One region of the Nonomuraea sp. NPDC049709 genome, then DNA from elsewhere that is predicted to be linked to it. Evidence: riboswitches for the same ligand, from Rfam matches in the RefSeq annotation. Region 1 holds a riboswitch; each other region holds the start of a gene.
What was found. Region 1 has a riboswitch for cyclic di-AMP ahead of AB0J69_RS49860 (GH25 family lysozyme). Riboswitches for the same ligand answer to the same signal wherever they lie in the genome.

Region 1 (4,203 bases):
GCGACCAGTTCGCCCTTGCCGACGTTGATCGTGCTGACCGTCAGGCCGGGCTCCTGCCGGAGCAGGTCGTGCAGGGGGGCGATCTCCTCGGGGTGGGACAGGGCGTTGTCGGCCACGAGGATGCCGCCCCGGCGCAGGACGCGGTACGGATGGGGCCACCAGGACGGGTACTCGGGGCGTTCGGCGTCGAGGAAGAGCAGGTCCACCGCCCCGTCCGGCAGGTCCGCGAGGACGGCGCCGCCGTCGGCGACCCGGAACTCCACGTGGTCGGCCAGGCCCGCCTCGGCCGTCGTACGCCGGGCGTGGGCCTGGGCCTGGGCGTCGGTGTCGAGGCTGAGGACGTGACCGCCGGCCGCCCGGGCCGCGTCGGCCAGCCACAGCGTGGACACGCCGCGGGAGGTGCCGATCTCGACGATGGTGCGCGCATCGATGCTCTGGGCGAGGAACCAGAGGAACTCCCCGGCGTCGGGCTCCAGGACCCGCCACCGGTCCAGCCTGTCCTGCTGGGCGGCGTCGTGCCGGGCCGCGGCCTCGTTCAGGTCCTGGATGATCTTCCGTACCGTCGCGTCCACGGGTAGGAGTCTGCCCTACCTCCGACGTCATCCCGCACTCCGCAGGGGGGCCGCGACGCTCGACTGGTATCGGCAGCACGCGTAGCCCGGCTCTCCCGGAGCAAACACAACGGGTGGCGCAGGATCTCTCCTGCACCACCCGGTGTCCCTTGGCCATCGCACCTGGCAAGGAGCGTGCGGCCTACCTGGGATCAGGCCTTGTACTGGGGGTAGCCGTAGCCGACGACCTGGGACTTGGGCCGGATGCGCTGCTCGACCTTGCCGTTGCCGGTGTTGCCCTCGATCGTGGTGATCGTGCCGTTGCCGTTGTCCTGCTTGACCAGGCCCACGTGGTCGATGCCCGTGGTGCTCTTGCCGTTCCAGTCGAAGAAGACGACGGCGCCGGGCTTGGCGATCGTGCCCCAGTGCTGGTTGGTCTGGAACCACTTGGCGTAGGTGACGGTGTAGGCGTCCCAGCCCATGGTGGGGCGGACGCCGGCCTTCTCGCCGACCCAGGAGACGAACATGGCGCACCACGGAGCGTTGGCGTAGGCCCGTACACTTCCGCCGTCACGGGTGATGGTCTCCTGCGCCCGGGGCGAGGACATGTACCAGCTGTGGAACGGGGTGCCACCGCCCGCGGCGTTCTCGGCCACGCCGATCTGCGACTCGGCGACCTTCAGCACCGACTGCGCGGACACCTGACCCGCGGACTTCTGCGCCTGGGAGGAGTCGTCGGCGGCGAAGGCCGGACCGGCGGCGAGAACGGCACCGGCCGCCACGGCCGCCCCGACGGCGAACCGGGTGAGGCTCGCGGGCTTCAGGGCACGGGAAAGGGTGTACTTGGCCATTACTTGGATTGCTCCTCGCTTCCATGCCGCCTACCGGGTTAGCTGACGGGTTCGGGCGTGGAAGTGCCCTACGGTGCGCTCGGATCAGAGCGCGCCGATTCACCCCAGAAAAAAGTGGGTCCCCGGTTCCGCTGCATTCACGGATTCGGCGGGCCGCGTCACACATCCCTGCACGTACGTGCTGGTGAGACGCGGTCTCGACAAATGAACGGCGTCACGCGACAAGTGCTTGTCGTCAGGTCGTACGCCTTGAGTCCTCAAAGGTAAGCGAATCGCATAGAAAGATGCAAGCCGGGCCCTGGGAAAGGCAACAGGATCCCCTGCGACATAGGCGATCGCGACAGAATTCTTTACCCAAGCAGCATGGTGGACGGGGTTTAGGAGGGCAAAAGCGGTCGCATCACGAGTATCACAAGTCACAGCCGTTCCGGGGCGGCGACCAGGGCGGCGCCGGAAACTTTACCCAGCCCCGGAAACCCTTGCCGGCGCGGCTTTTCGGGCTGGTTCCCGCCGACGAACATGGGCCTTCGCTTTGCCGTACTTGCTCCCACTTTAGGGAGATCTGTACCTTTACTGGGCGCGGTCCGCCGCGCCCGCCGAATCCGCGACCCCGCGGAGCCGGGGATCCACTTTCCGGGGTGAATCGGACGCCGGCCCGAGCCGCGCCCGTAGGGGCGACTTCCAGTCCCGAACCCGTCAGCTAACCCGGTAGGCGGCATGGAAGAAGGAGTCGACATCCCCATGCTCAAGCCTCAGCTCGCCGCGATCGTCAGGAACCGCCGCCCCGCCGAGCTCTTCGCACTGGCCGTCGGAGGCGTGATCCTGGCCGCTACCACCGCCGTCACCGGCGCGACCGGTACGGTGCTCGCCTCGCCCACCGATCACGGCGCCACCGTGCAGGCAGCCCAGCACAGGACCCAGCAGCTCACGTACGGCCTGGACATCTCCAACTACGAGCCCCAGTACGACTGGGCCGCCAGCCCCGCCCAGTTCGGCATCATCAAGGCCACCGAGGGCACCGGCTTCCGCGACGCCTCGTTCGCCCGTCACTGGCGTGAGCTGGGCGACAAGGGCATCGTGCGCGGCGCGTACCACTTCGGCCACCCCGGCAACGACCCCATCGCCGAGGCCGAGCACTTCCTGTCCGTGGTGAACGCCCAGCCCGCCAAGGGCGGCGACCTGCTGGTCCTGGACCTGGAGACGACCGACGACAGGTCCGTCGCCCAGGTGAACGCCTGGGCCAAGGCGTGGCTGGCACACGTGAAGGCCAGGACCGGGATCACCCCGATGTTCTACAGCGGCTGGAACTTCGCCGACACGTACGGCAAGGGCCTGGCCGACTACCCCCTGTGGGTCGCCCACTACAGCAGGGCCAAGGGCGCGCTCACCCCGCCCGCCGACTGGAAGTCCTGGACCATCCACCAGTACACCGACTCCCCCATCGACCAGAACGTCTCCGCGCTGACCCCCGACCAGCTGCGCGACCTGGGCAGGCGCGCCGCCTGACCGGCGTCAGGCCCTCCCTGCCGCCCGGGGGGCACCCGCCGCGGAACCAGCGCCGCAGAGCCGAAGAGCAGGGCGGTGGCGAGCGAGGCCGGGGCGGGGCCGGGCAGCGCGTCGCCGCGAACGGTACGCCGGCCCGCTGAGACGGTCGGGGCGGCCCGGAAGGCCGGGAGCGGCAGCCCGATCCCGGCCTCCCGGTGGGTCACTCGAACGAGAGGGAGTCGATGGTGACGGTGCTGTCGCCGCCGTACCAGAAGCCCATCGCGAGCTGTCCGGGGGACGCGCGGTTGATCCCGTTCGCGGACATCGGAAGCCTGATGTCCTTGTACGCGGTGGTGATGGCCGGATGGCCGCCGCCGTCGAGCGTGAAGTCGCCGAAGGCCTTGGTCGCCCCGCCGAGACTGAGGTGGAAGTGGGCCTGCTCGCCCCCTGCCGCGCCCTTGATCCGGACGACGAGATGCGTGTACGCGGACAGGTCGGTGTACACGTCACTGCCGAACCAGCCGCAGTTGTCGTACCGCAGGCTGAGCGCCCCGCCGGACACGGCGCCGGAGCCGCCGCCGTTGAGGAAGCAGTTCCCGCCGGTCCACCTGCCGAGGTCGTTGCGGGCGGCGGACGGGTACGCCGGGTTGCCGTCGAAGTCGTCCACGACCAGGCCCGCGGACGTCGCCGGGAGGGTGACGACGGTGACCGGCGCCGACGCGGCGGAGGTGTTGCCCGCGGCGTCGTAGGCCCTGACGGTGTAGGTGTAGGAGGTCGCGGGGTTCAGCCCGGTCTCGGTGAAGGAGGTCGTCGCCGACGTCCCGGCCTGGGTGGTGCCGCGGTAGATGCGGTATCCGGCCACGCCGACGTTGTCCGTGGCCGCCGTCCAGGACAGGGTGACCGAGTTCGCGGTGCGTGACGGGGAGGTCAGCCCGGTGAGCGCGGTCGGCGCCGTGGTGTCCTGGCCGCCGCCGCTGCCGACGGTGACCGGGCCGAGGCCGAGCCAGCCGTCGGCGCCCTGGGTGGCGTTGGCGAAGCGAAGCCTCTTGGCGTTCGCGGAGACGGTCTCCAGCGGGTTCTTCACCCGGAGGACCCACTGGTAGCCGCCGTTGGGGACGCCGGAGAGGTTGACGCCGGTCTGGAAGTACTGCGGGTAGCCGTGGTCCAGATAGGTCGGGTCCGGGCCCACACCCCAGTCGGGGAACGCGCGGATCTTGAGCGGCATGACCGTGCGGAGGTCCCAGGACGTGTCGAAGGTCCTGACCACGGTCCCGGCGCTGTTCTTCAGGCCGAGGGTGACCGTCCACGGGTAGTAG
Region 2 (4,203 bases), on a different contig from region 1:
CTGGGCTCGGCGCTGTGCGGGGTGGCCCAGGACATGGTGCAGCTCATCGTGTTCCGCGCGGTGCAGGGGCTCGGCGCGGGCGCGCTGCTGCCGCTGTCGATCGCGTTGATGATGGAGATGTTCCCTCCGGGGTCGAACGGCGCCCGGGCGCAGGGTGCGATCGGCGGGGTGATGGGGCTGACGTACCTGGCGGGGCCGTTCCTGGGCGGGTTGTTCACCGACCACGCGAGCTGGCGCTGGTCCTTCTACGTGAACGTGCCCCTCGGGGCCGTGCTGATCGCCATCGTCGCGCTGCGCCTGCCGAGGCGGCCCGGAACGGGCGGCGGGCGCCCCGACTACGCGGGCATCGCCGTCTTCACCGTGGCCATCAGCACGCTGCTGCTGGGGCTGACCGAGAAGGGCCTGGACGGCCACACGTGGACGGACGCCGCCGTGGTCGGGCCGATCCTGCTCGCGCTGGTGCTGCTGGCGGCGTTCGTGGCCGTCGAGCGGCGGGCGGCGAGCCCGATCATGCCCATGGGCCTGTTCGGCAACCGCACGTACACGCTGGTGAACCTGACCTCGTTCTGCACGGCGTTCTCCATGTACGCCGGGGTCGTCTTCCTGCCGCGCTACTTCCAGGAGGCGCTGGGTGTCAGCGCCACCGAGTCGGGGCTGCGGATCTACCCGATGATGCTGGCCATGGTGGCGGGCAGCGTGCTGATGGGCGCGCTGATGTCCAGGACCAGGGTGTACAAGCCGTGGCTGGTCGCCTCGCCGTTCCTGCTGGTCACGGGCGCGGTGCTGTGCCTCGGCCTGACGCCGGCCACCGGCGGCCTGGCGCTGGCACTGTGGATGTTGCCGCTGGGGCTGGGGATGGGCCCGATGCTGTCCGGGCTGACGGTGGCGGCGCAGCAGTCGGTCGAGCCGCGGCACCTCGGCGTGGCCTCGGCCAACCTGACCTTCTTCCGGCAGATCGGCGGCTCGGTGGCGCTGGCCGTCGGCGGCACCCTCTACACCGCGGAGGTCGCCGCGAGCGCGCCCGCGCACGGGATGGCCGCCGCGCACGCCTCCGCGGCGGCCGTGGTCATCCCGTCGCTGGGGGTGGTGGGGGCGGTGATCGCCCTGGTGGCGCTGGTGGCCATGCCGAACAAGCGGCTGGAGACGCCGTCCGTGCCGCAACACAAGGTTGAGGCCGGTTTCGCGTCATAAGCGGCTCCATGCGAAGCTGTGATTGTCCCCAACACCATGGAGGTCCTCATGGCGGATACACCGGAGCCGGAAGTCAGCGAAACTCCCGAGGACGAGATGAAGCGCAAGTTCCGCGAGGCGCTGGAGCGCAAGCGCGACCAGGCCGCGGGCTCAGGCGCCGGTGGCAGGGGCGTCGACCCATCGAAGATCCACGGGGCGCACGGTCCGGCTACGAGTAAGAGATCGTTCAGGCGCAAGAGCGGCGGCTGAGGCTGGATTTCTCAGGGGGTACGGCATGCCGTGCCCCCTTTCTCTTTACCTTCGTAGGTAGATCTTCGACTCTTTCATACGATTCGTTTGCGTTTGTCCGAATCGGTAGTTAGAGTAATCGCCATTACCAGCCGGTGACCTAGTCCTTACCCAAGATGGACCACCGGTTGGCGCCGAATCCCGAACCATCGGGAACCGGGGAACCACCTCACTGGGGTGAATCCGGCCGCGTGCCGGTAGGGCATCTCCACGCCCGAACCCGTCAGCTAACCCGGTAGGCGTGATGGAGAGGAAACATTACCCCATGCACCACCGCGTCGTACCCCCAGACAGCGCCGTGCCGACCGCCCACTGAGCGGTCCCCTTCCTCAAGGCTCGTATTTTGCGCTCCGCGCAGCAACGTCAGGTGCTCTAGCTCCGCTGCGCGTGCTCCCCCTGTGAGCGCAACTCCCTGTCCCCTCGCGAAGGGTTTCACTTTTTCATGTCTGCTCGATTTGGCCTGCGTTCCCTCACCCTCCTCACCACCTCCGCCATCGCAGCGCTGACCATCGTCGGCACTCCCGCCCACGCCGACACCGACACAGACGAGAAGGTCCTGCTCAAGGGCTCCACCACGGCGTCGTACTTCTGGGACGACTCCTCCGGCCGCGCCGGCGACACCGGCCTGCCCGCCAGCGGCAAGCCCATGCAGAAGGGGCTGGCCGCCAGCCCGAGCTGGCCGCTGCTGACCGAGGGTTACGTGGTCTACAAGGGCAAGAAGATGCCCTTCTTCGTGGGTGACCGCGGCCCCGGCGCTCCCTCCAACCGCGGCATCATGCTCGACCTCGACGCCAAGACGTTCGCCGAGCTGACCGGCGGCGAGTTCAACTCCGACACCCTGGGAGTGGACGGCGTCGGCGGCCAGGGCCACATCGAGGTCGACTACGTCATCACCAAGTGGGGCGACGGCGTGGGCAAGAAGAACTACCCGGTCGCGTTCTCGACCGGCGCCTGGGCCGAGCGTGACCGTAACCCGGCCACCCCGCCGCAGGCGGAGGAGTCCTCGTCGCAGGGCGGCGTGCTCCTCTCGGGCCCCGTTCCCGCCGAGCACTGACTTTACGCGGGCGTACCAGAATGTCATTCTGGTCGTCGTGACCACGCGCGTAGCCGCAAACGGCATCGAAATCGCCTACGAGAGCTTCGGCTCACCGTCGGGACGTCCCCTGCTCCTCATCATGGGGCTCGGCGCCCAGCTCATCCAATGGGACGAAGGGCTCTGCGAGCTGCTCGCGGAGCAGGGACATCACGTCGTACGGTTCGACAACCGCGACGTCGGCCTGTCGACGCACTTCCACGACCTGGGGGTGCCCGCGATGGGCACGCCCTCGCCGTACCTGCTGGACGACCTGGCCGACGACACCGCGGGCCTCATGGACGCCCTCGGCTGGCCGGCCGCCCACGTGGTGGGAGCCTCGATGGGCGGGATGATCGCCCAGACGCTGGCCATCCGGCATCCGGCGCGGGTGCTGACCCTGACCTCGATCATGTCCACGCCCGGTCCCTCCGTCGCCCCGCCCACGGAGGCCGCGTCCGCGGTCCTGATGGGCCGGCCGGCCGCCGACCGCGAGGCGGTGCTGGCGCAGGCCGTGCAGACCTGGTCCGTCATCGGCTCGCCCGGCTACGAGCTGGACCGGGAGCGGATCGCCGCGATGGCCGGGCTGGCCTATGACCGCTGCTTCGACCCGGCCGGCACGGCCCGGCAACTGGCCGCCATCATGGGGTCGGGGGACCGTACGGAGCTGCTGGCCTCGGTGGCGGTGCCCGCGCTGGTGCTGCACGGGGAGGCCGACCCGCTGGTCCCGGTGGCCGGCGGCCGCGCGACGGCGGCGGCCATCCCGGGGGCGCGGCTGGTGACGTACCCGGGGATGGGGCACGACCTGCCGCGCGCGCTCTGGCCCGACTTCGTCACCGAGATCACCAAGCTGACCTCCGCCTGACGCTCGCCGGTGGCCCGCCCCCCGCCGGGGAGCGGGCCACCATGAGGGCGGTCAGATCTCCAGCTTCCCCTCGATGCCCTTGAGCTGGTGCCGGGCCAGCGCCAGGTTGGCGCGCCCGCGGTCGAGCGCCAGGTAGAGGAACAACCCCTTGCCGCCGCGCCCGGTGATCGGGCGGATGATGTGGTACTGCCCGCTCAGCGTGATCAGGATGTCCTCGATGGCGTCCTTGAGGCCCAGCGAGTCCATCGTGCGGAGTTTGGCCTTGACCACCTCCGTGTTGCCCGCCGCGGCGACCTGCAGGTCCAGGTCCTTGGAGCCGCCGAGCGTGCCCAGCGCCATGCCGCTGCCGTGATCGACGATCGCGGCTCCGATCGAGCCGTCGATCTGCATCATCTCCTTGAGAGAGACGTCCATGCCGGCCATGCTTCCTCCTCCTTCTCAGCGGGGCTGGATCAGTGTTTCCGTGCTGCGACGGCGGCCACTCCGGCGGCCGTCTTCCTGCCCTCCAGCCGCAGCAGCCCGACGTTCGCGCCGGGTCCGGCCAGGACCGTGAGGACGATGGCGGGGCCGGCGGCGTAGAAGGCCACGAATCCGGCCGAGCCGGAGACGAGCGTCTCCTCGAACGCCCCCTGGCCGGTCATGCTCAGCATCCGCCTGCTCATCGCGACCAGCGCCGCCGACAGCGCCGCCGCCTGCTCGCCGGTCTTTCCTTCGAGGTCGCAGGCGATCGGCAGGCCGTCCACCGTGCAGGCGACGCTCCCGTTCACGTCCGGGGTGCGCTCACGCA
Region 3 (4,203 bases), on a different contig from region 1:
CGTCTCGCCCGAGACCAACACGTGCGTGATCCCGATCTCGGAGCAGCGTACGGAGTGCAAGCCCACCGACAAGCCCACCCCCGCCGTCCAGGCGGGCATGAAGCCCGGCGACCACATCGTCGCCTTCAACGGCCAGAAGATCGGCTCCTGGGACGACGCCACCCGCCTGATCCGCTCCCACGGCGCCGGCGCGGTGCGGCTGGGCATCGTCCGCGACGGCAAGCCGATGACGGTCAACGTCACGCTCATCGCCCAGGACCGGCCCAACCTGGAGGACCCGCAGAAGATCGACAGGAACGTCGGCTTCCTCGGCGTGCTGCCCACCGAGGTCATGCAGCAGCAGACCATGGGCCAGGTCATCGGCTACATGGGCGAGCTGACGGCCAGGGTGGCCGGCTCGCTGCTCAACCTGCCGGAGAAGATGGTCGGGGTCTGGCACGCGGCCTTCTCCGGCGAGGAGCGCGACCCCGAGGGCCCCGTGGGCGTGGTCGGCGCGGGCCGCATGGGTGGCGAGATCCTGGCCTCCGACCAGCTGTCCACCGAGAAGAAGATCGCCATCTTCATCAACCTGCTGGCCGGCTTCAACCTCGCGATCGGCATGTTCAACCTCATCCCGCTGCTGCCGCTCGACGGCGGCCACATCGCCGGCGGGCTGTGGGAGGGCATCAAGCGGGCGTTCGCCAGGATCATGCGGCGGCCGGAGCCGGGTTACGTGGACATCGCCAAGGTGCTGCCGCTGACGTACGCGATCGCGATCGTGATGATGATCATGGCGGGCCTGCTCGTCTACGCCGACCTGGTCAACCCGCTCACGCTGACGAACTGAGGCCGCCGCCGTGGACGCCCTGGAGCGGCTGCGGGCCCTGTGCCTGGCGCTGCCCGAGACGACCGAGCGGCTCTCGCACGGGGAGCCGACGTGGTTCGTCAGGGGCAAGAAGACGTTCGTGATGTTCGCTGATCACCATCATGACGATCGGCTGGCGTTCTGGTGCGCGGCCCCTCCCGGGGTGCAGGAGGAGATGGTGGCGGAGGACCCCGAGAGGTTCTTCCGGCCACCGTACGTGGGGCATCGGGGGTGGCTGGGGGTCTACCTGGACGTGCCGGACGTGGACTGGGCGGAGATCGCGGAGATCGTGACGGACGCCTACCGCCGGATCGCCCCCCAGTCCCTCGCCGCCCGCCTGCCCTGACCCCGGGCCCGGCGCGGGTTGCCGCGGGTCAGTTCATCGAGATGTGCACGTGGTCGAAGTGGTTCTCGGTGACGCTGCCCCGGTCGGACATCGAGCTCCAGCCCGATCCGTGGTTGATCCGCTGCTTCCAGATCACGTACTTGACGCCCAGCTTGTCCTGGTTCTTGATCGCCCAGGCCGCGATCCGGTCGCCGAGTGCGTTGTTGACGGCGGTGGGCATCGAGCCGCCCGTGCTCATCATGAAGTCGCAGGCCCGGCCGAGCGGGTGCTCGCCGCTGGAGCCCGAGCGGAAGCAGCCCACCTCGAACGGCAGCGAGAAGTTCTTCTCCACCTGAGCCTTCATCAGCCGCGTACGCGAGGTGATGTTGTCCGATCCCGTGGGCAGTTCGGGCGCCCAGGAGCCGTCGGACTTGCGGCCGGTGCCGAATGGCACGAGGTCCTCGAGCTTGTCCTTGATGTCGTCGATGACGTCCTCGGCCTCGTCGCGCTGCTCGGCCACCGTGGCCGTGTCCGACTTGATCCGGGTCGCCAGCGCCGCGGCCTCCTCGCTGGCCTGCTGCTTGTCGTCGCGGGCCTTGGCGACGCCCTGCACGACGGCCTGTTGTTCGGCGGTGAGCTGTTCGAGCAGGGCCGCGCTGCCGGCGTTCTGGGGCAGCATCAAGGTGGGCACGGAGGGGTCGGCGTTCTGGTAGCGCAGGCGGGCGATCTCGGCGACCCGCTGCTCGGCCGTGGTCAGCGCCTGCTCGGCGGTGGCCAGCTTGGCCTCGGCCGTCTCGGCGGCCTGCTGGGCCTTGGCCAGCTCGACGCGCTTGAGGTTGTACTGCTCGATGAGCTTGTCGACCTTGGTGTTGAGCTGTTTGAGCTGGGCACGGAGTTCGGCTTCCGTGGGTTTGGGGGCGGCCGACGCCGCGGTCGCCGGGAGGACGGCGATGGCGGCGGCGGCGATGAGACCGATGGCAAGAGTCGCGGGGGACGAAGCCGCCACGTAGGTGTTCCTCTCCCTCTGCCGGCCGGGTTAGCTGACGGGTTCGGGCAGGGGAGTTGATCCCTACCGCCGAAGCGGATTCACCCCAGGTGCGATGGGTCCCCGGCTCCCGGGCGACGCGCTCGGGATTAGGCGTGCCACGGCTGTTTCGGCCGGTGCATATGGGGATATTAGTGGTAGATCACGAGTCATGCGACCTTAAGTAGAAATCTATTAGTGATCTACTTGTGATCGAAGCATGCGTGCCGCCTCCTCCGGCAGCACGTCGTTGACGAAGGCGCCCATCGCGGACTCCGAGCCGGCCAGATATTTGAGCTTGTTCGCCGCCCGGCGGATGCTGAACAGCTCCAGGTGCAGATAGCCCAGCTCCCGGTCCTGCCGTACGGGTGCCTGGTGCCAGGCCGACACGTACGGCATCACGACCCCGAACAGCCCGTCCAGCGCCCGCAGGACCGAGGTGTAGAGGGGCGCGAACGCGGCCCGCTCCTCCTCCGTGAGCGCGGCCAGGTCGGGCACCTGCCGGTGCGGATAGAGGTGCACCTCGAACGGCCAGCGCGCGGCGGCGGGCACGAAGGCCGTCCACAGCTCGTTGGCGGCCACCACCCGCGTCCCCGCCTCCCGCTCGGCGGCCAGCACGTCGGCGAACAGGTTGCCCGGCCCCTTGTACCGGGCCGCCGCGCCGAGCTGCAGCCTGGTCCTGGGCGTGACGTACGGGTAGGCGTAGATCTGGCCGTGCGGGTGGGCGAGCGTGATGCCGATCTCCGCGCCCCGGTTCTCGAAGCAGAACACCTGCTCGACGCCCTCGATCGTGGACAGCTCGGCCGTGCGGTCGGCCCACGCCTCCATGACGAGCCCCACCTGGTCGTCGGAGAGCTTGGAGAAGGAGGACGAGTGGTCGGAGGTGAAGCACACCACCTCGCACCGGCCCACGCCCGGACGGACCTCGCTCAGGCCGCCCACCTCCTCATAAGTCCCGAAATTTCCGGAGAAAGAGGGGAAGCGGTTCTCGAACACCACCACGTCGTAGTCGTAGGCGGGGATCTCCGACGACCGCGTGTCCGACGACGGGCACAACGGGCACTCGGCCGTGCCGCCGGTCGGCAGGAACGTCCGCGTCTGCCGGTGCCCGGCGATCGCGATCCACTCCTCGGTCAGCGGGTCGTAACGCAGCTCGGAGGCCACGGGGCGGGGCTCCAGCGGCCGCCGGTCGATCGCACTCCTGTCGGCGTCGTCACGCCGGTCGAAGTAGATGAGCTCTCGGCCGTCGGCCAGATGGGTGATGGTGCGCTTCAAAGCGAGCCCTCCGCGATGATGAGTTCTCCGGCCCGTTCGGCCAGCTCCGTTCGTGCGTCCTCGGGCAGCCCCGCGTCACTGATGACCACGTCGGCCTCGGTCAGCTCGGCGATGGTGCTGATGCCGACCGTGTTCCACTTGGTGTGGTCGGCGGGGACCACCAGCCGGTGCGCGGCCGCGACCAGCTCCCTGTCGGTCTCGGACTCGAGCAGGTTGGGCGTGGTGAACCCGGCCCGCACGCTCATCCCGTGCACGCCGAGGAAGAGCGTGTCCACGTGCAGGCGGCGGATCGCCGCCACGGCGACCGGACCCACCAGCGCGTCGGACGGCGTCCGCACCCCGCCGGTCAGCACGACGGTGCGGTCGGCGCGCGGGTTGCGGTGGAAGACCTCGGCGACCGGGATCGAGTTGGTGATCACGGTCAGCTCGGGCACGCCGATCAGGTGGTGGGCCAGCGCCCACGTGGTGGTCCCCGCCGACAGCGCCACGGCCGTGCCCGGTCGTACGAGCGTGGCCGCGTGCCGCGCGATGGCGTCCTTCTCCTGCTGCTGGCGGGCGGACTTGGCGGTGAAGCCGGGCTCCTCGGTCGAGCCGGGGCCGAGCGCGGTCGCGCCTCCGTGCACCTTCTCCAGCAGCCCGCGCTCGGCCAGCACCTCGAGGTCGCGGCGGATGGTCATGTCGGAGACGCCGAGCTCGCGTACGAGATCGGCCACCCGGACGCCCCCGTGGCTGCGC
Region 4 (4,203 bases), on a different contig from region 1:
GGCGGCTGGACGCCGACCGGCTGGCCGTAGGGCTGGCCGTAACCGGGCTGCTGCCCGTAACCGCCCTGACCGTAGGCCTGGGGCTGCTGCCCGTAGGCCTGGCCGTACTGCTGCTGGTCACCGTACTGCTGCTGGCCGTAGCCGGGCTGGGCGTAGCCGGGCTGGGACTGCTGCTGCCCGTAGCCCTGCTGCTGACCGTAGTCAGGCTGGGACTGGGGCTGCTGCCCGTAGCCGGGCTGCTGGCCGTAGCCCTGCTGACCGTAGTCGGGCTGGGACGGCTGCTGCTGCCCGTAACCCTGCTGGCCGTACCCCTGCTGCTGACCGTACTGCGGCTGCTGGCCCGACTGCGGCTGCTGACCGTAGCCGTGCTGCTGGCCGTAGTCAGGCTGGGACGGCTGCTGGCCGTAGCCCTGCTGGCCATAGTCCGGCTGGGACGGCTGGGACGGCTGTTGCTGCTGGCCGTAGCCCTGCTGCTGACCGTAGTCGGGCTGGGACGGCTGCTGCTGCCCGTAACCCTGCTGACCGTAACCCTGCTGCTGACCGTACTGCGGCTGCTGGCCCGACTGCGGCTGCTGACCGTAACCCTGCTGCTGGCCGTAACCCTGCTGACCGTAGTCAGGCTGGGACGGCTGCTGCTGCTGCTGCTGACCGTAACCCTGCTGCTGGTCATAGCCCTGCTGGCCGTAGCCGGGCTGGGACGGCTGTTGCTGTCCGTAGCCCTGCTGGCCATATTGCGGCTGCTGCTGGCCGTAGCCGTGCTGCTGGCCGTACTGAGGTTGCTGGCCGTAGCCCTGTTGCTGGCCATAGCCTTGCTGGCCGTACTGGGGCTGCTGCCCGTAGGCATCGTCCGCCCGGTAGCCGACCACAGTGACGTCGGGGTCGGGCTCGCCGGGGTGGCGGCCCGTGTTCTGCTGCCCGTAGGGGGTGGCAGGCGCAGAATTTTCGCCGGATTCGTCCTGTGGATACGGCGGCTGTCCGGTGCTCACCGTGTCACCTCGCTTCGAGTGCGCATGTGGCACGTGTCAGGACACATGCCTGTGCTGCCCAACGTATCGACATAGGTATCAACAATCACCTTTCCATCTGGTCAAGGTCCGCGTCACCCGATGTCAGATGGAGCAGCATGCGGGTGTTGCCCAGGGTGTTCGGTTTGACGTGTTCCAGGTCGAGGAACTCCGCCACACCCTCGTCGTACGAGGCCAGCAGTTCGGCGTACACCTCAGGGGAGACCGGTGTGCCCTGAATCGGGCGAAAGCCATGCCTCGCGAAGAAGTCGACCTCAAAAGTCAGGCAGAATACACGCCGCAGACCCAGATCCTTCGCCTGCTGTATGAGAGCTGAGACGATCCGATGGCCGACGCCCATCCCCCGGCACTCGGGGTCCACGGCAACGGTGCGGACCTCGGCGAGGTCCTCCCAGAGCACGTGGAGTGCGCCGCAGCCGACGACCTGTCCGCCCAGCTCGGCCACCCAGAACTCCTGTACGTCCTCGTACAGGGTCACCGTGGCCTTCTCCAGGAGCCGCGGTCCCGCGCCCGCGTAGGTGTCCACCAGGCGCCTGACCGTCCGCACGTCGGGCGTGCGGGCACGCCGGACCACCACCGCGGTCTCGGGCACTGTCAGTTCGGCCACCTGCTCCATGGCTCTCCAGAGTACAGATGTCATTACGGCTCAGCCCTAACTCCCATCTGTGGGCTCATCCTGTTACATCCCGTGGCCATGCAGGCACGCACCCCGCGGATCTCTGCATTCGGCCGCATCGACGGCAAACAGGACATAAAGTCGGTTCTGCACGAGCGTGCACGAGATCACCTTGTGACCCTTCGGTTGTGAAACCTCTACAGACTCGGCAGTTCTGGTTGAGCACGAACCCGGAGTGCATTAGTGTCCTGCGACGATGTTCCCCGCGTATCGCGACGAGGGGGACACGCCCAATCCCCGCGAGGGGAGCCGGGGACCCGCCGGTGGCGTCACCCGACGCCACCACTGGGGTGAATCCGAATCATTCGGTAGGGCTGCTCCGGCCCGAACCCGTCAGCTAACCCGGTAGGCGTCTATGAGAGGAGCTGGTTGGTGGAGCTCACGCTCAACCGTGGGGGGAAGGCGGCGGGCAAGCACGCCCGCCCTCCGGAACGGGCCCGGCGACCGCGCCGCTTCGGTGTGGTGAGTGTCACAATCGCCGCGCTGCTGATAGCCATCCCCGTCGGTTCGGCGTCCGCGGACCCCAAACCGTCGCTCCAGGACCTGGCCAAGCAGGTCGAGAAGATGCACACGGAGATCGAGACGCTGTCCGAGGAGTACAACGGCCAGCGGGAGAAGCTCAAGACCGCCAAGAAGGCCTCTGAGGCCGCGCAGAAGACGCTGGCGACCAGTGAGGCCGATCTCGAGGCCAAGCGCGCCAAGGCCGCCCTGCTCGCCGAGAACGCCTACATCACCGGTGGTCTGGGCAAGGCGCTGGCGTTCGCCACCTCCGAGGACCCCGACACCTTCCTCGACCGCGCCGCCACCACATACGTGCTCGAACAGCAGCAGGGCGAGGAGGTCAACCAGGTCGCCAGGGCCAGGGAGGCCGCCGAGCGCGCCAGGGCTGGCGCCAAGACGCGCATCGAGGAGGTCCAGAAGCTGGTCTCCGAGCTCGACACCAAGCGCGACAAGATCACGAAGCTGGTCACCAGGGTCGAGAGCAACCTGTTCCAGCGGGCGCTGGGCGAGGCCGGACGGCCCGGCACGCGGGCGGTGCGCGTGAACCTGCCGATCATCGGCGGCGGCAAGGCGGCGCAGGCCGCCCGCTGGGCGCTCACGCAGCAGCTCAAGCCGTACGTCTGGGGCGCCGAGGGCCCGAACTCCTACGACTGCTCGGGCCTGGTGATGGCGGCCTACCAGCAGGTGGGCATCTCCCTGCCGCACTACACGGGCAGCCAGTGGACCGCCGGCAGGCACATCTCGCGCGAGGAGCTGCGGCCGGGTGACCTGGTCTTCTTCTACAACGACCTGCACCACGTGGGCATCTACCTCGGCGGCGGCATGATGGTGCACGCGCCGCAGACCGGTGACGTCGTCCGCATCGCCTCGATCGCCCGGCGGCCGTTCGCCGGCGCCGTACGCATCGCTGACTGAGCCCCGGCACCGCCCGTCGCTAGATCAACTGGCGGCGGGCGGCCCAGGCCACCGCCTCGATCGCCGTGGCCACGCCGATGCGGTCGCAGATGCCTCGCAACCTCCGGCGTACCGTCCGCCCGCTGATATCCAGTCGTCTCCCCACCCGGTCGACCGTGACCCCCTTGGCCAGCTCCGCCAGCAACGCAAGGTCCGCATGGCTCAGCTCAACACCTTCAGTGAGCACATCCATCGGGAGCCCTCCCCCCCAACAGCAGAACTTGGACCGATCGACCCGGCCAAGTTGCTCCTCGCAGACGGTAAACGCATCCTGGAAAGGTCGTCAAGCATGACAATCTCCACCCTTGACGAGCACTATTGACATGATCCGAAATATGTGACGTACTCGCGATATGTCGGCACCGTGCGTCGCCCGATGAGTGATCTCGTCGAGCCCTCCCCAGCTCCGGATCCAGCGTCGATGAGCGCGGCGGACGTCCTGGGTTTCGACCCGTTCGACAAAGGGTTCCTGCGCGATCCGTACGCCCGTTATCGCGAGATGAGCGCGCGCGGGCCTCTCTTCCGCACGCGCGGCGGGCTGCTCGTCGCCACCACCCACGAGCTCTGTACGGTGCTGCTGCGCGACCCGCGTTTCGGCCGCGGCTCCGCCGAGGCTAACCGGAACAACCCAGGTCAGCCCGTTGAATCGTTCCTGTGGCTGGACCCGCCCGACCACACCAGGCTGCGTGCCCTGGTGAGCAGGGCCTTCACCCCGCGCATGCTGGAACGGCTCCGCCCGCGGATCGAGGCGATCACCGCCGAGCTGGTCGCCGGGTTGCCCGAGGAGGCCGATCTCGTGTCCGGCCTGGCGTACCCGCTGCCGGTCATGGTCATCAGCGAGATGCTCGGGGTGCCTCCGGAGGACGAGGAGCGCTTCCGCGGCTGGAGCGAGATCCTGGCTCGCGGCCTTGACCCGATGCTTACAGACGACCTCGTATCGGAAACCGGGCGTGCCAGAAGGGAGTTTCGCGACTACTTCCGCGAGCTCTCCGCGATGAGGCGCGAGCGCCCCGGGGACGACCTCCTGAGCGCCCTGACGCAAGTGCG

Region 2: another riboswitch for cyclic di-AMP. It lies ahead of AB0J69_RS11285 (hypothetical protein); the one in region 1 lies ahead of AB0J69_RS49860 (GH25 family lysozyme).
Region 3: another riboswitch for cyclic di-AMP. It lies ahead of AB0J69_RS37035 (hypothetical protein); the one in region 1 lies ahead of AB0J69_RS49860 (GH25 family lysozyme).
Region 4: another riboswitch for cyclic di-AMP. It lies ahead of AB0J69_RS11845 (NlpC/P60 family protein); the one in region 1 lies ahead of AB0J69_RS49860 (GH25 family lysozyme).

Annotation. Positions count from the first base shown of each region.
Region 1 covers NZ_JBFANM010000081.1:8,020-12,222, reverse strand. Annotated here, with positions in the region: gene AB0J69_RS49870 (class I SAM-dependent methyltransferase) at 1-572, opposite strand, end outside; gene AB0J69_RS49865 (CHAP domain-containing protein) at 764-1,402, opposite strand; cyclic di-AMP (ydaO/yuaA leader) riboswitch at 1,415-1,563, opposite strand; cyclic di-AMP (ydaO/yuaA leader) riboswitch at 1,987-2,131, shown strand; gene AB0J69_RS49860 (GH25 family lysozyme) at 2,144-2,908, shown strand; gene AB0J69_RS49855 (DUF4832 domain-containing protein) at 3,108-4,203, opposite strand, start outside.
Region 2 covers NZ_JBFANM010000009.1:124,223-128,425, forward strand. Annotated here, with positions in the region: gene AB0J69_RS11275 (MDR family MFS transporter) at 1-1,191, shown strand, start outside; gene AB0J69_RS11280 (DUF5302 domain-containing protein) at 1,240-1,440, shown strand; cyclic di-AMP (ydaO/yuaA leader) riboswitch at 1,602-1,736, shown strand; gene AB0J69_RS11285 (hypothetical protein) at 1,922-2,533, shown strand; gene AB0J69_RS11290 (alpha/beta hydrolase) at 2,571-3,416, shown strand; gene AB0J69_RS11295 (hypothetical protein) at 3,468-3,839, opposite strand; gene AB0J69_RS11300 (roadblock/LC7 domain-containing protein) at 3,869-4,203, opposite strand, start outside.
Region 3 covers NZ_JBFANM010000044.1:89,357-93,559, forward strand. Annotated here, with positions in the region: gene AB0J69_RS37025 (site-2 protease family protein) at 1-826, shown strand, start outside; gene AB0J69_RS37030 (MmcQ/YjbR family DNA-binding protein) at 837-1,190, shown strand; gene AB0J69_RS37035 (hypothetical protein) at 1,219-2,175, opposite strand; cyclic di-AMP (ydaO/yuaA leader) riboswitch at 2,181-2,320, opposite strand; gene galT (galactose-1-phosphate uridylyltransferase) at 2,389-3,468, opposite strand; gene AB0J69_RS37045 (DeoR/GlpR family DNA-binding transcription regulator) at 3,465-4,203, opposite strand, start outside.
Region 4 covers NZ_JBFANM010000010.1:4,710-8,912, forward strand. Annotated here, with positions in the region: gene AB0J69_RS11835 (RDD family protein) at 1-986, opposite strand, end outside; gene AB0J69_RS11840 (amino-acid N-acetyltransferase) at 1,072-1,641, opposite strand; cyclic di-AMP (ydaO/yuaA leader) riboswitch at 1,919-2,068, shown strand; gene AB0J69_RS11845 (NlpC/P60 family protein) at 2,164-3,117, shown strand; gene AB0J69_RS11850 (LuxR C-terminal-related transcriptional regulator) at 3,137-3,349, opposite strand; gene AB0J69_RS11855 (cytochrome P450) at 3,578-4,203, shown strand, end outside.